DNA from 2 places in the Terrabacter koreensis genome. Region 1 is predicted to be linked to the other one. Evidence: riboswitches for the same ligand, from Rfam matches in the RefSeq annotation. Region 1 holds a riboswitch; the other holds the start of a gene.
What was found. Region 1 has a riboswitch for cyclic di-AMP ahead of ACYVNR_RS19105 (CHAP domain-containing protein). Riboswitches for the same ligand answer to the same signal wherever they lie in the genome.
Positions count from the first base shown of each region.

Region 2: another riboswitch for cyclic di-AMP. It lies ahead of ACYVNR_RS13870 (C40 family peptidase); the one in region 1 lies ahead of ACYVNR_RS19105 (CHAP domain-containing protein).

Region 1 is NZ_BAAGQU010000012.1:30,857-38,065, forward strand. Features, by position in the region: gene ACYVNR_RS19085 (alpha-mannosidase) at 1-3,008, opposite strand, end outside; gene ACYVNR_RS19090 (VOC family protein) at 3,061-3,444, opposite strand; gene ACYVNR_RS19095 (CHRD domain-containing protein) at 3,666-4,469, shown strand; gene ACYVNR_RS19100 (sortase domain-containing protein) at 4,499-5,275, shown strand; cyclic di-AMP (ydaO/yuaA leader) riboswitch at 5,537-5,723, shown strand; gene ACYVNR_RS19105 (CHAP domain-containing protein) at 5,727-6,584, shown strand; gene ACYVNR_RS19110 (alkene reductase) at 6,823-7,209, shown strand, end outside.
Region 2 is NZ_BAAGQU010000005.1:339,443-346,651, forward strand. Features, by position in the region: gene ACYVNR_RS13855 (transglycosylase domain-containing protein) at 1-455, shown strand, start outside; partial or broken gene ACYVNR_RS13860 (penicillin-binding transpeptidase domain-containing protein) at 338-1,009, shown strand; gene ACYVNR_RS13865 (FBP domain-containing protein) at 1,249-1,920, opposite strand; cyclic di-AMP (ydaO/yuaA leader) riboswitch at 2,137-2,284, shown strand; gene ACYVNR_RS13870 (C40 family peptidase) at 2,288-2,869, shown strand; gene ACYVNR_RS13875 (DUF6326 family protein) at 3,283-3,714, opposite strand; gene ACYVNR_RS13880 (sensor histidine kinase) at 3,927-5,066, shown strand; gene ACYVNR_RS13885 (response regulator) at 5,063-5,728, shown strand; tRNA gene ACYVNR_RS13890 (tRNA-Gly) at 5,849-5,922, opposite strand; gene ACYVNR_RS13895 (hypothetical protein) at 6,030-6,461, shown strand; gene ACYVNR_RS13900 (SMP-30/gluconolactonase/LRE family protein) at 6,461-7,209, shown strand, end outside.

The sequences.
Region 1 (7,209 bases):
CGCCCGTCGAGCACCGCCGACTCCTCCTCGAGCAGGTCGACCTCGGTGACGGCAGACCACTCGAAGCCGGTGCGCCCGCCGGAGCGCGCCCGGCCGCCGCGTGACTCGTAGAGCCGCACGACGACGTCGCCGCTGCCGTCCTCGGCGAGCTTGACCGCCTCGACGACGACGGCCGGGTCGTCCACCTCGACGACCGGGCCGACGGAACCACTTTGCCCCCCGGGCGAACCCAGCGCACCGACCAGCGGTAGGTGGACGGCATACCCGTGCTCGACGGCCTCCGCGACGTCGGCCCCGGGCACGATGCCGAAGCGGATGACCTGCTCGCCGACCTCCTCCGAGCTGTCGGTCGTCGGGTCGGGGAAGGACGGCGAGCGCAGCAGTGTCAGCCGCATCGTCGTGACCGGCTCGCCGGCGTCGGTGACCGATCGGCGGACCGCGTGGCCGTAGGTCGCCTCGTTGACGAGGGCCACGCCCCAGCCCTCCTCGCCGACGTGCAGCCACCGGTGGGCGACCATCTCGTGGCGCGCGGACTCCCACGACGTGTTCTCGTGGGTGGGCCGCCGCAGGTGCCCGAACTGGATGTCGGCGCTGCTGTGCGGCGCGAGCACCGACACGGGGACGTATGCCGCCAGGGCGCGCTCACGCTCGCGCCAGTCGACCCGCACCTCGACGTCGACGCGCGGCGAGTCGGCGGTGACGGTCGTGCGCTGCACGAAGGTGGAGCGCCCCACCGTGCCGCGGGCCTCGACGACGGCGCGCAGCGGGCCGCTCTCGACGACCGAGACCTCGACGCCGACCGGCGACGTCCACGTGCGGCTGTGCGGCTTGTCGATGTCCCAGGCGTCCCACATCGCCGGCACGTCGGGGTGCAGCCGCAGCTCCGCGGCCCGGGCGCCCTCCGGCAGGACGGTGCGGTCGCCGTGGCGGTGGTCGACGAGCGACTCGATCGACCCGTCCGCCGAGATCGTCACGGAGACAAGGCCGTTCGTCAGGGTGCGCCCGTCCACCGCGACCGGGTGCGCGGGCTGCTCGACCACGACGCCACCGACCGACAGCGCGGGCACGTCGACGAGCACGGGACCGGGACCGGCGTCGACGACCTCACGCCGCGCGTACGGACCGGCGTTGAGCAGGCCGCTGCCCGGCGAGAGGAGCGTCAGCGCCTCGTCGACGAGAGCCCGCAGCTCGGCGGTGAGCCGCTCGAAGTCGTCGCGGGCCTCGCGGTGCACCCACGCGATGGCACTGCCGGGGAGGATGTCGTGGAACTGCAGGAGCAGCAGGCGCTCCCACACGAGACGCAGCCGCTCGGCCGGCCATTCCCCCAGCCCGCGCAGGGCGACGAGCGTCCACGCCAGCTCGGCCTGACGCAGCAGCGCCTCGCAGCCGCGGTTGCCGACCTTCATCGCGCGCTGGCTCGTCAGGGTGCCCCGGTGCAGCTCGAGGTAGAGCTCGCCCGTCCACGTGGGGGCTCGGTCGGCGTACTCCTCGCGCACGCCGTCGAAGAACGACTGGGCCGTGCCGACCTCGACCGCGGGCGAGCCCTCGAGCGAGCGGAGCCGCCGGGCCCGCTCGAGCATCTCGCGCTCGGGACCGCCGCCACCGTCGCCGAAGCCGAACGGGATGAGAGCCCGCCGCGAGCGTCCCTTGTCGAGGTGCTGCCGGGCGGACCGGTGCACGTCGGCGCCACCGAGCTTGCTCTCGTAGGTGTCGGCGGGAGGGAAGTGCGTGAGGATGCGGGTGCCGTCGATGCCCTCCCACCAGAACGTGTGGTGCGGGAAGGTGTTGGTGTCGTTCCAGCTGAGCTTCTGCGTCAGGAACCACTCGGCGCCGGCGAGCCGCGCGATCTGCGGGTAGGCCGCGGAGTAGCCGAACGAGTCGGGCAGCCAGACGCCGCGGCAGCGCAAGCCGAGCTCGCGCTCGAAGAAGCGCTGCCCGTGGAGCAGCTGGCGCACGAGGGACTCGCCGCTCGGCATGACGCCGTCGGCCTCGACCCACTGGCCGCCGACGGGCTCCCACGTGCCGGCCGCCACGGCGTCGGTGATGCGCTGCCAGATCGCGGGCTGCCGCTCCTTCATCCACGCGTACTGCTGGGCGGACGAGCAGGCGAAGACGAGCTCGGGGTAGTCGGCGGCGAGCGCCGTGACGTTGGCGAAGGTGCGCGCGCACTTGCGCACCGTCTCGCGCACGGGCCAGAGCCACGCGGAGTCGATGTGCGCGTGACCGACGGCGGTGAGCCGCTGCGCGCTCGTGACCGCGGGCGCCGCGAGCACGTCGGCGAGGGCCGCGCGCGCCGCGGCGGCAGTCCTCCGCACGTCGTGGACGTCGAGGGCAGCCAGGGCGTCGTCCAGCGCGGCCGTCACCTCGAGGCGGCGGGCGTCGCGGTCGGGCAGCTCGGTCGCCAGGTCGACGAGCACGTCGAGGTCCATCGCGAGCCCGAAGACCTCCGGCTCGAACACGGCGACCTCGACGTCGCCGAGGACGTAGCGCGGCTCGGCACCGGCCGTCGCCACCTCGCCGAGCCCGGTCGGGCGGAAGCCGTGCTCCATGACGGCCGGGTTGCCGGCGGCCTCGAGGAAGAGGTGGATCGGTTCGCCGCCACGCGCCTCGGCTGCGACGCGGTGCCACCGGTTCATCGGGTGGATGCCCTTGAGCGGGGTGCCCTCGGCGTCGTGGAGCAGGCCCTCGGCCTGGAACCCCGGCCCCTCGCCGCGGAAGCCGAGGTCGACGACCACCTCGACGCACTCCCCGTCGAACGCCTCGGGCACGGCGCCGGTGATCTCGAACCACCACGTCGACCACGGCTCACCCCAGGGCGTGCCCGGCCCGACCGGCTCGAACCGGCCGTCGGCGGCTGAGGCCAGCGCCTCCGCGACAGGCACCGGCTCACCCGGCACGTGCCACGCGGACGTGGTGAGCGGCATGCGGTCGCGGTGGACCGCAGGGGTCACGTGCTCGGCGAGCAGGCGGCGGGCACGGCGCAGGACGTGGGCGCTGTCGTCGAACACCCCCCGACCCTAGCCACGCGGCAGACGCGCCGGGCGGCTCAGCGCCGGCGGATCAGCCCGGCGACGACTCGATGACGGAGAGGACGTTGCCGGCCGGGTCGGTGAACCAGGCGATGAGCGGGCCGCCCTTGCGGAAGACGCCCTTCTCGTCGGTCTCGGTGGGCGTCCCCTCGTACCGCTCGAAGGTGACACCCCGCGAGGTCAGCTCGTCGACGGCCGCCTCGACGTCGTCGACCGGGAAGTTGAGCACCGTGAAGGTCGCGGGCTGGTGGTTCGGCTTCGGGTAGACGACGACCGGCCGGTCCCCGGCGAGACGCAGCGTGAGCATGCCGTTCTCCTCGGTCACCGAGAGGCCGAGCGTGTCGGCGTAGAACGCCTTCGCCGCAGGGATGTCGTCGACGGAGAACCCGCCGAACGCCTTGGAGCTCTCGAGCACGGCCTTTGTCCCTTCCTCCGCAGGGCACCGGTCGCGCCCCGTCCCTCCCAGTCAAGACCCAGAGAGGCGCATGCGTGGCCGGACCGGCGAAAAGCCCCGTCACCGATCCAATCCGGAAGGCTCGCGGCGTCGAACCCCACCCGGAGACGGTCGATGACGACCCCCCGTCTGAAGCAGAGCAGGTTGGACGGCTGTGTCTCCTCGTCAAGGAGGAAGAACAGATGCGCACCAGCACCACTCGCACCACCACTCGCACCACTCGCACCACCACGCGGATCGCGGGCGCCGGCCTTGCCGCTGCTGCCGCGATGGCACTGTCCGTCGGCCCCGCCTTCGCGGCCGACGGCTGGGTCAGCGCGAACCTCGAGCCCGTGCCCGGCAGCGAGGTGTCCGGTTCCGGCACCGCCCAGGTGACGGTCACCGGCAACACGATCAAGGTCGAGATGGCCGCACGTGGCCTGCTGCCCGACCAGCCGCACGCCGCGCACATCCACTTCGCGGCGGCCGCGCGTCACGAGTGTCCGACCATCAAGGACGACACGAGCGGTGACGGCACCATCAACACGACCGAGGGCGGGCCCGCCTACGGCGACATCGTCGTCTCGCTCACGAAGACCGGTGACACGAGCCCCAAGAGCGGCCTCGCGGTCGACCGCTTCAGCACCGCCCCTGGGGGCAACCTCAGCTACGAGCGCGGCAGCATCACCGTGTCCGACGGTGTGGCCGCGGCCATCGCCAAGGGCCAGTCCGTCGTCGTCGTGCACGGCGTGGATCACAACAAGGACGGCAAATACTCGGGCGACACCAAGAGCGACCTCGACCCGAAGCTGCCGACCGAGGCGACCGACCCGGCCCTGTGCGGGGCGCTGCACGTTGCGCCGACCGGCGGCATGCACACGGGCGGCGGTCTGAGCGGCACGACCAACACGAACGGCATGCTCCTCGCCGTCGGAGGCGTCGCGCTCGTCGCCGCTGCCGGTTCCGGCGCCTTCGCCGCCCGCCGCTCAGCCCGGTCGCGCTCCTGACCGGCTGACCTACCGGGGACGAGCATCACGTGACAGAGCCGAACGAGGCCACGTCGGGCCGCCGCGTCACCGCCGGTGTCGCGGCGGCTGCCACGGCGTCGGCGCTCCTGCTCGTCGTGGCCGTCGTCGCGCTCGTCCTCGGCCTGCGTGGCAGCCCGTCAGCGCCCGGAGCGGAGGGCACCCCGCCCGCTGCACCGCCGTCAGGCAGCGCGCCGGCGACCGTCGGCGCGACAGCCTCCGACTCCCCCGCACCGTCGGTGTCCCCCGGTCAGGGTGGGACGCGGGCGGCGGGGAGACCAGGCACCTCGGGGGCCGCGCCTGCGGGCACTCTGCAGGGCGGCCCCTTGGCGGCCTCGGAGCCCACCCTGCTCGAGATCCCCTCCATCGGCGTCCGCTCGCGCACCTTCGTGCCGCTCGGGGTCCAGCCTGACGGCACGATCTCAGTGCCCGGCACCGCCCAGGAGGTCGGGCTCTACGACGGGGGCCCGACCCCCGGACAGCTCGGCTCCTCCGTGATCGCCGCCCACGTCGACACACCGTCCGGCGTTCCCGGAGTCTTCTACCGCCTCGGCGCGGTCAAGGCGGGCGACGTCATCGAGGTCACGCGCCGCGACCGCTCGCACCTCGTCTTCACCGTCGACAAGGTCGCGGCCTACGAGAAGTCGCGCTTCCCGACCGACCTCGTCTACCGGAGCGATTTCCGACGTGCCGAGATCCGCCTCGTGACGTGCGGTGGGCCGACCGACAGCCGCAACGAGTACCGCGACAACGTCATCGTCTTCGGCCACCTCACGAGCGCTTCCTGAGCGCGCTCGACCACCCGTGACCACTCGCAGCCAAGGGGTCGGCCCTCTCGAGCCGGTCACGCGTGAGTCATGTGACTCGCGTCACAAGGCGCGAAGGTATGCCGCGGGTAAAGACGCCCAAAACGGACCTTCAACGAACTTTCCGGCGAGTCCCCGTTACCTCAACGTGACTTTTGCCCGCAACGTCGTCTACTCTTCCGAGGGTCCGGCCACCTGGTCGGGCGCTCGCGAGGTGGACCGCCTAGTCCTGTCACCGCCTGACGAGCGAGAGCAAACCTTGTGACAGGAGCGGAGGAACCACACGTTTCTCCGGGCGTCCGGCGCCACGACTCCGGACGTCCTTGGGGTGAAGTACTCGCCCGGATCGCGACTCGTCGCGGACCGGGGGAGAGCCGGGCACCTTTCCGCCCGAACCCGACAGCTAACTTCGTAGGCGCGGAGAGGTACACGTGTGAACAACGAGATCATCCGCGGCCGCCATCGTGCGCCTGGCCGCCACAACCCCCTCAACGAGCTCAAGATCCTCGCCCGCGAGACGGCTCAGCCGGCCATGAAGGGCGCCGTGTTCGTCGCGGCCACCGGTGGCCTCGTCGCCTCGTTCGCGAACCCCGCGAGCGCCGAGCCGCTGTCCGGCACGACCGCCGGTGCTGCTGCCGTCGGCCCGACCACCGGCGCCGTCCCCGCCGCCTCGACCGCCCTGGCGAAGATCGGCTACGCGCCGGCTGCGCAGAAGGCTGTCACCCAGCGCGCGACGGCCACCAAGCCGCGCGTCATCGAGGACATCCAGGTCAAGACCGAGCGCGCTGCTGCCAAGGCCGCCGCCGCCAAGGCCGCCACCGAGCGCAAGGCCGCCGCCGAGCGCGCCTCGCGTGACCTCACCCGCCGCACGCTGACGTCGACGACGTCGACGACCAAGTCGGTCAGCAACGGCTCGGTCCCGAGCGCCTCCTCCGGCATGCGCTCCTCCTACAACTGGGCCACCAAGGGCCAGTGCACCTGGGGCGCGCTCGCCAAGTGGCACGCGTCCGAGGGCTACTACCCCGGTGGCTGGACCGGCAACGCCATGGAGTGGGCCTCCGGCGCCGCCAGCGCGGGCTACACCGTGACCGGCACGCCGCGCACCCGCTCGATCCTCGTCATGCAGCCCGGCGTGCACGGCTCCTCCAGCGTCGGCCACGTCGCCTGGGTCACCGCCGTCAACGGCAACGAGGTCACCATCATCGAGATGAACGCCCTCGCCGGCCCGTACAACTACAACACCCGCACCCTCACCGACGGTCCGGGCATGAAGTACATCTACGCGCCGTGACCCACGCGCAGACCCCCGCGGTCTGAGCGCTCGTCGCGAAGGGGAGGATGCCGACGGCATCCTCCCCTTCGTCGTGCCCGGACCGTCCAGGGAGCGTTCCGCTCGTCACATCCGGCGACGACGGGAATGACAGCTCTCCTGTCCGACTTGTCGCCCACGTAGTTGAAGGCTCCACCGCACTGCATCGAGGCGCGGGAGCGAGCCGCCGACCATCCCCGACAACGTGAGGAGCAGGCCTGTGTCCACGGCCTTCGAGACCATCCGCATCGGCCGCTGGGACCTCCCCCAGCGCTTCGTCATGGCCCCGCTGACGCGCAACCGCGCCGGCGCCGGCCAGGCACCGACCGAGCTCAACGCCGAGTACTACGGCCAGCGCGCGAGCGCCGGCCTCATCATCACCGAGGGCACCCAGCCGAGCGCCGTCGGCCAGGGCTACCTCGACACCCCCGGCATGCACTCCGACGAGCAGGTCGCCGGCTGGCGCCTCGTCGCCGACGCCGTGCACCAGGGCGGCGGCCACGTCGTCGTGCAGCTCATGCACGCCGGCCGGGTCGCGCACCCCGACAACAAGGGCGGGCTCGAGAGCGTCGCCCCGAGCGCCATCGCCGCGCCGGGCTCCATCGTC
Region 2 (7,209 bases), on a different contig from region 1:
CCGCGCGCCACTACTTCGACGTGCACGCGAGCGCGCTGACCCTCACCGAGGCGGCCACCCTGGCCGGACTCGTGCAGAGCCCGAGCACCACCGACCCCGCCCACCACCCACGGGCGGCGCAGGCCCGCCGCAACGTCGTGCTGGCGCGGATGAGGGCGCTCGACGAGCTGACACCGAGGCAGTATGCCGCTGCCGTGGCACGCCCGCTCTCGCGTGACCTCACGACGCGTCGCTGCGCCAGGTCGCACCCGAGCGCAACAGCCTCGGGGTCGCCGCAGCCGCCTTCGTCACCGAGCCCGGCACCGGCGCGGTGCTGGGCCTCGGCCAGGACACGGCATACGGCTCGGGTCCCGGCGCGACGGAGGTGGACTACGCCGTGGACCGACGCTACGGCGGCTCGGGCGGCTTCCAGTTCGGGTCGACGGCCAAGGCCTTCGCGCTCGTCACCGCGATGAAGCAGGGACTCGGCACCCACGCCTCCGTCGACGCGCCGGCGGCCGACAATCACCGCCCGGCGACCTTCAGTGCCAAGCAGTTTCCCCCGCCGTGCGGCGTCGGCGGCACGTGGTCGGTCTACAACGACGAGCCGTGGAAGGGTGGCTCGATGTCGCTGCGGCAGGCGACGGCGCAGTCGACCAACACCGCCTTCGTCGCCCTCGCGAGCCCCATCGGGGTCTGCGCGATCCACTCGACGATGACGGCGTTCGGCATCCACGGCGGCGACGGGCAGCCCCTCGGCACCTACCCGCCGCAGGTGGTGCTCGGCGCGCAGGCAGTGTCGCCGCAGACCATGGCCGAGGCCTACGCAGGGCTCGCCGACCACGGCACCCTGTGCGACGTGCACCCGGTGACGAGCGTCGTCCAGGGCGGGCGCACCCTCTGGGCTCCACCCCCGGACTGTCGGCGGGTGGCCGACCCGCGCGCCGTCGACCAGGCGACGCAGTACCTGGAGTACAACATGACGCACGGGTCGGGCGCCCTCAACCAGCTGCCCGGACGGCCATCCGCCGGCAAGACCGGCACGTCCGACGGCAACGCCCAGTCGTGGTTCGTCGGCTACACCCCCCCAGCTCGCCACCGCGGTGTGGGTGGGCAACCCGGTGAACCCCACCCGGCGCATGTTCGACGTGTCGATGGCGGGGAAGTCGTGCACGTCCATGACCGGCGCCTGCTACGCGGCGCCGATCTGGCGCCGGATCATGGACGGCGTGCTGTCGGGCCAGCCCGTCGAGCCGATGCCCTGAAGGCCTATGAGCCGTCGCGCACCCGTCGGGCGAAAGCCGTTGAGCGCGAACGCAGCTCGTCAATCCGACGCTCCACGAGGGATGTCGGGTCGAGGCCACCCTCCATCGCGTTCGGCAGCCGGCGCACGTGCTGCGAGCAGCTGAAGTCGGCGTGCACGAGCGTCCCGAGGCTGTTGCCCTCGCGCCCGGCCGCACCGGCCCGCTTCGCAACCCACAGCCGCACGTCAGCAGTGGCGAAGACGTCCTCGCACCAGGCGCACATCGCGCTCGCCGTGCGCGTCCGCCCTGACGCGCGCAGCACGAACGCCACGGCGTCGTCGTCGACGGGCACGACGGCATACGCCCTCTGGGGGTTGCTGCGGTCGACCCAGCCCAGGTAGTCGAGCTGCTCCCAGGGGAGCGCGTCGAGATCGTTGGGGACGCTGGCCTGTTTCGCCTCGCGGCGCGAGCAGTTCACGAGGGCAGCGCGAATCTCGTTGTCTGTCAGTGGTTTCACGGTGTTCCTGTCGGTCGGGCAGGACCGGATGGCCCGGTCAGCCGGGGTGGGGGAGGTGGCGCGGGACCGTGACCGCTGAGCAGGCCATGCCGGCCACCCACCTCTCCGCGGGCGCTCCCGCTGACTCCTGACGTCCGACGACGACTCGACCGACGGCTCCGAGGACGGAGCAGCGTCCATGGTGTGCCAGGCCCCCTCCGACCGTCCACTCGTTTTCAGAGGTTTCGTGCGTCGACGCCCCAAAGCCCGGCTTCAGGGTGTTTTGTCTCGGCAACATCTGCCGATATCGAGCCGTGACCTACACGGTTCAACGATCGTCTGCGACCGTCGATGCAGTTCATCGGCCGGGGTCCTCCCCGGCCGGCCCGCCGGTACGCCGAGTCCTGTCCGCCGGCTGGGGCAGCAGCGCATCACACGGACAGGAGCGGGGGACCCACTTTCTGGGCCGGCTAGGACCGGTCCTTGGGGTGAAGCCGCGACACGCGGCCGGGCCACTTCTGCCCGAACCCGACAGCTCACCTCGAAGGCGTGGGAAGGAAGACCGACCATGCCCGCTACGAGTCCTGCACGCCCCGGGCGCCACCGGCGCCCCGCACGTCGACTGCCGCTCCAGTCCCTCGCCATCACCCCGCTCCTCGGCGCCGCCCTCGTCCTCGGGACCGGCGGCGCACCGCCGGCCTCCACGACGGCGCCGCCCGCAGCCGCCCCCGCCCCGAGCGCCAAGGCCGCGACGAACAAGGCGGTCGACGTGGCCACCGCCCCCATCGCGACGGTGCCGCGCCGCCTGCAGGCCCTGCGCATCGCCGCCGCCCAGCGCGGCAAGCCCTACCGCTGGGGCGCAGCGGGGCCGTACGCGTTCGACTGCTCCGGCCTCATCTACTACGTCTACCGGACCAAGCTCCACGTCGCGCTGCCCCGCACCGCGAACGCGCAGCGCCTGAAGACCGTCCGGGTGGCGAAGTCCAACATCCTGGCCGGTGACCTCGTCTTCTTCATGCGCGGCGGACGGGCCTACCACGTCGGCGTCTACGCCGGTAGCGGCAAGGTCTGGCACTCGCCGCGACCGGGCCAGCGCGTGCAGCTCTCGAAGCTCTGGACGTCCGCGTGGGTGGCCGGCCGGGTCCGCTAGCCAGGCCCAGGCCTCCTCGCCGGGGCGCCTCGACCGGTGGCTCGGTCGAGGCGCCGGACGAAGCGGCGTTCGACGCCCGGCAGCGTGTCGTCCGCCGAGAGGTCGTCCGGTCCACCGTCGCGCCGGGCCCGTGCCCGCGCCCAGGTGGTGGCGGCCGTCCGGGACGCCGGCGGGTCAACCCCCCTCACGACCCGCTCGGAGCCACCGGTCGCCACGCCGTCGTCCTCCATGCGGTCACCCTCCCCGGGGCCGACCGTGACGACGAACAGGGCCGCGACGGACGCAAGGACCGGAAGGAAAGGAGCCGCAGGTCAGGTGAGCGGCCTGACCTGCGGCTCCGACGTGGAGTGCCGCCGCCTGCGCCCCCCGAGGTGACGGCATACGGCGGAACGGCAGACGGGCACGCTCACGGGTTACCGGGAGCGCACAGCTTCCCGGCCAGGACCGGTCGGCGTGGTCGCCGACGGTGCGGTGCGGGGCCACGTCCAGGCGTGCCGGACGATGAGGGCGAGGAGGACCAGCTCCAGAGCGATCCCGAGGCCGTAGAAGTACACCCAGGTCTCGCCCAGCCCGTTGAAGGCCGTGACGGGCACGTAGAGCGAGGCCACGGTGAGGTTCGTGATGCGGCTCGCCCGGGCGGGCAGCGTCATCGACAGCACGACCATCAGGATCGGGACGCTCACCAGGGCCAGCGACGTGGTCGAGAAGGTCTGCGACAGCTCGAACTCGAAGACCTTGCCGCCGAGGATGTCTTCGACGACGCCAGGAGTGAAGAAGTTGAGGATGTCCACATAGGCGTACAGGAACATGAAGCTCGTCCACGTTGCGGCGAGCTTGGCTCTCACCGGGATCCGCTGGTCTTCCAGCGTCGCGGTGGTGGGTTGACGTGTTCTCATCGTGGGCTCCGTGGTCGTGGTGGGGATGGGTGGGTCCACGATCGCTGAGTCCGGCGGCGGACACATCGGACCGAAGGCTGTGGCTGGCCGGCCGATGGCACGGTCCTTGTCTCGTTCTTTCGGCCGGTCCGCCGAACCACTCGGATCCCTAGGCTGGAGCCGTGGTCACTGTCCGGCGCCCCATCTGGCACGAGCCGCGGCCTGCTGACGCCCCACCCGTCAGTCGCCTCGATCGGCTGCTGGTGGGTGCGTTCGCGGCCGCAGCCGTGGCCGAGGGCATCGTTCGGCCGGGCCTGGCTTGGCGACCGCTCGTGACGGTGCTCGCCCTGGCGCTGGTGCCTGCCCTGCTCTGGCGGCGGGCGCGCCCCCTGACGGCCGCCGTGGTGGGGTGGGGCGTCGCCGGGCTGTTGTCGGTGCTCCAGCTGGTTGCGCACGCCGGGGACCTCGGCCTCTACTCCATGATGGCGGTCCTGCTCCTGCTCTACTCCCTGGTGCGGTGGGGCTCGGGACGGGAGATGGTCCTGGGAACGGCGTTCGTGGCGGTCGTCGTCGCGTTGGCGATGTACGCCGCCTCCGCAGCCTGGGCGGACGTCTTCGGCGGCAGCGTCCTCCTGCTGTTGTGCGTCGCCCTCGCGGCGGTGTTCCGCTACCGGGCCGACCTCTGGCATCGCCAGCAGCGCGAGATCCGTAATCAGGAGCGGGTGGCACTGGCGCGCGAGCTGCACGACACCGTGGCCCACCACGTCTCGGCCATCGCGGTGCAGGCGCAGGCCGGTGGCGTGGTCGCGAGCTTCCAGCCCGAGAGGGCCGTCGAGGTCCTGGCCGCGATCGAGTCCGAAGCCTCGCGAACCCTGGCCGAGATGAGATCCATGGTGCGGGTGCTACGTGAGGAGGACGACGTCGACTACTCACCGCAGCGGGGGGTCGCGGACCTGACTGCGCTGGCGCGCGCCGACGCGACACCCATCGTCGAGGTCTCGCTGGACGGTCCGTTGACCCCGCTCGCACGACCCGTTGACGCAGCGCTGTACCGCCTCGCGCAGGAGTCGCTCACCAACGCCGTACGGCACGCCAGGGGCGCGACCCGCGTCGGGATCGAGGTACGCCGGGAGGGCGCAGCCATCAGGCTGCGTGTCAGCGACGACGGAGAGACCGGGCCGGGGTCGACCCCGGAGCCCGGGTTCGGCCTGCTGGGCATGGCCGAACGCGCGCAGCTGCTGGGCGGATCGCTCTCAGCGGGGCCCGGTCCCGAGGGTGGCTGGGTGGTCGAGGCCGTACTGCCGGTGAAGGCGCTGGCATGAGCATCCGTGTCGTCGTGGCCGACGACCAGGACCTGGTGCGGACCGGGCTCGTCATGATCCTCGGCGCACAAGCCGATCTCGAGGTGGTGGGGGAGGCAGCAGACGGGCATGCAGCGCTCGACCTGGCGACCCGGCTACGTCCCGACGTCCTGCTCGTCGACATCCGGATGCCCGGACTCGACGGCGTCGAGGTGACGCGGCGCCTCGCCGGTCCTGGCGTGACGGACCCCATCGCGGTCGTCGTGATCACCACCTTCGATCTCGACGAGTACGTCCTCGGAGCCCTGCGCGCCGGCGCTCGCGGCTTCCTGCTCAAGGACGCCGGCCCGGAGCTCCTCGTGCAGGCCATCCACGCGGCGGCCGACGGCCAGGCGCTGATCGCCCCCAACGTCACCCGTCGCCTGCTGGCGACCTTTGCCGAGCAGTCGCCGGTGGTGCCGGTCCAGCCCAGCGACCCGCTCACCGGTCGCGAGGAGGAGGTGCTCGCGCTGGTTGCACGGGGACGGACCAACGCCGAGATCGCCACCGAGCTCTTCGTCGGCCTGAGCACGGTCAAGACGCACGTCGCATCGTTGATGTCCAAGCTCGGTGCCCGCAACCGCGTCGAGATCGCGATGTGGGCTCACGACACCAGGCGCGTGAGAGCCGACTACGGGTCGTGACCCGGGCCGCGCGCGGAAGTCTGGGCGCTGGTCGGGTGTCCGTGGCACTCGACCCCCGAGGCAGTGACCCGACGACGAAGCCGCAGGTCGGGAACCATGTCCTGACCTGCGGCTTTCGTGTGGAGCGAGCGACGGGAATCGAACCCGCGTATCCAGCTTGGGAAGCTGGCGCTCTACCATTGAGCTACGCTCGCACGGGCCGCCGGCTGATGCCCGCAGAGGGCTCGCGAGCGGCACGCGGCGTCAGTGTAGCCGACGCCGTGACAGTGCACCGACCGCGACCCCAGGGGCCACGACCGTCATGGATCTGACCAAGCAGTCCGCCTTCGTCGAGCACGTCCGCGGACGGGGCGGCGCCACGGCCCAGGTGGCCGTGACCCTCGAGCAGTTCTTCGAGGGCAACGACTGCGAGTGGTGCATCGCCCCCAACCGCCCCGAGGACGTGCCGCTCGAGACGGTGCGACGGGTCCTCTTCGACCTGCGCTCGCATCCCGACGTGCACGACGTCCGCGTCGAGCTCGACGTGCTCGAGTTCCAGGACTTCCCGGACGATGAATGGCCTTACGCCAGTGGGGTGGCCGTCATCACGACGCTCCAGCCCGAGGAGGTCGACGCGATGACGATCGACGCCGACACCGAGGCGAGCGGCGGCCCGGCTGCCGGTGCCGACTGGCTCGTCGACGCGCCGACGGTGCCGCAGGGACACCACTACGTCGGGGTGTGGTGGGACTGATGTCCGCGGGTGGCGCGCCCGTCGCGCTGAGCGGTGTCGAGCAGGTCACCGACGCGCTCTGCTACCACGGCGAGGGCCCGGTCTGGTCGCCGTCCTGGGGAGGGTTGCGCTGGGTGGACCTGCTGGCCGGCGACGTCCTCACCCTCCGCGCCGACGGCTCGGTCGAGCGCCTGCACGTCGGCGCGGTGGCAGCGTTCCTGCGCCCCCGTACGCGGGGTGGCTGGGTCGTCGCCACCGAGCGCGGGCTGGCGCTGGCCGGCGAGCCAGACGGCATACCGGAGCCGTGGTTCGACCTCTGGGACGACCCGTCCATCCGGATGAACGAGGGCGGCGTGGACGCCGAGGGCCGACTGTGGGCGGGCACCATGGGCTACGACCGCGTGCCCGGCAGCGCGACCCTCTACCGCGTCGACGCCGACGGGTCCGTGGAGACCGTGGTCCCCGACGCGACGATCTCGAACGGCATCGACCTGTCACCCGACGGCACCCTCGCCTACTACGACGACACCCCGACCGGGCGCACCGACGTCTTCGACGTCGTCGACGGCGAGCTGGTGAACCGCCGGCCCTTCGTCACCCACGACGCCGGCCATCCCGACGGGCTCACCGTCGACAGCGCGGGCAACGTCTGGGTCGCTCTCAACGGCGCGGGGCGCGTGCGTTGCTTCTCGCCGACGGGCGACGTGCTCGCGGAGGTCGCGCTGCCGGTGCGGCTCACGACGGCGTGCACCTTCGGCGGGGACGACCT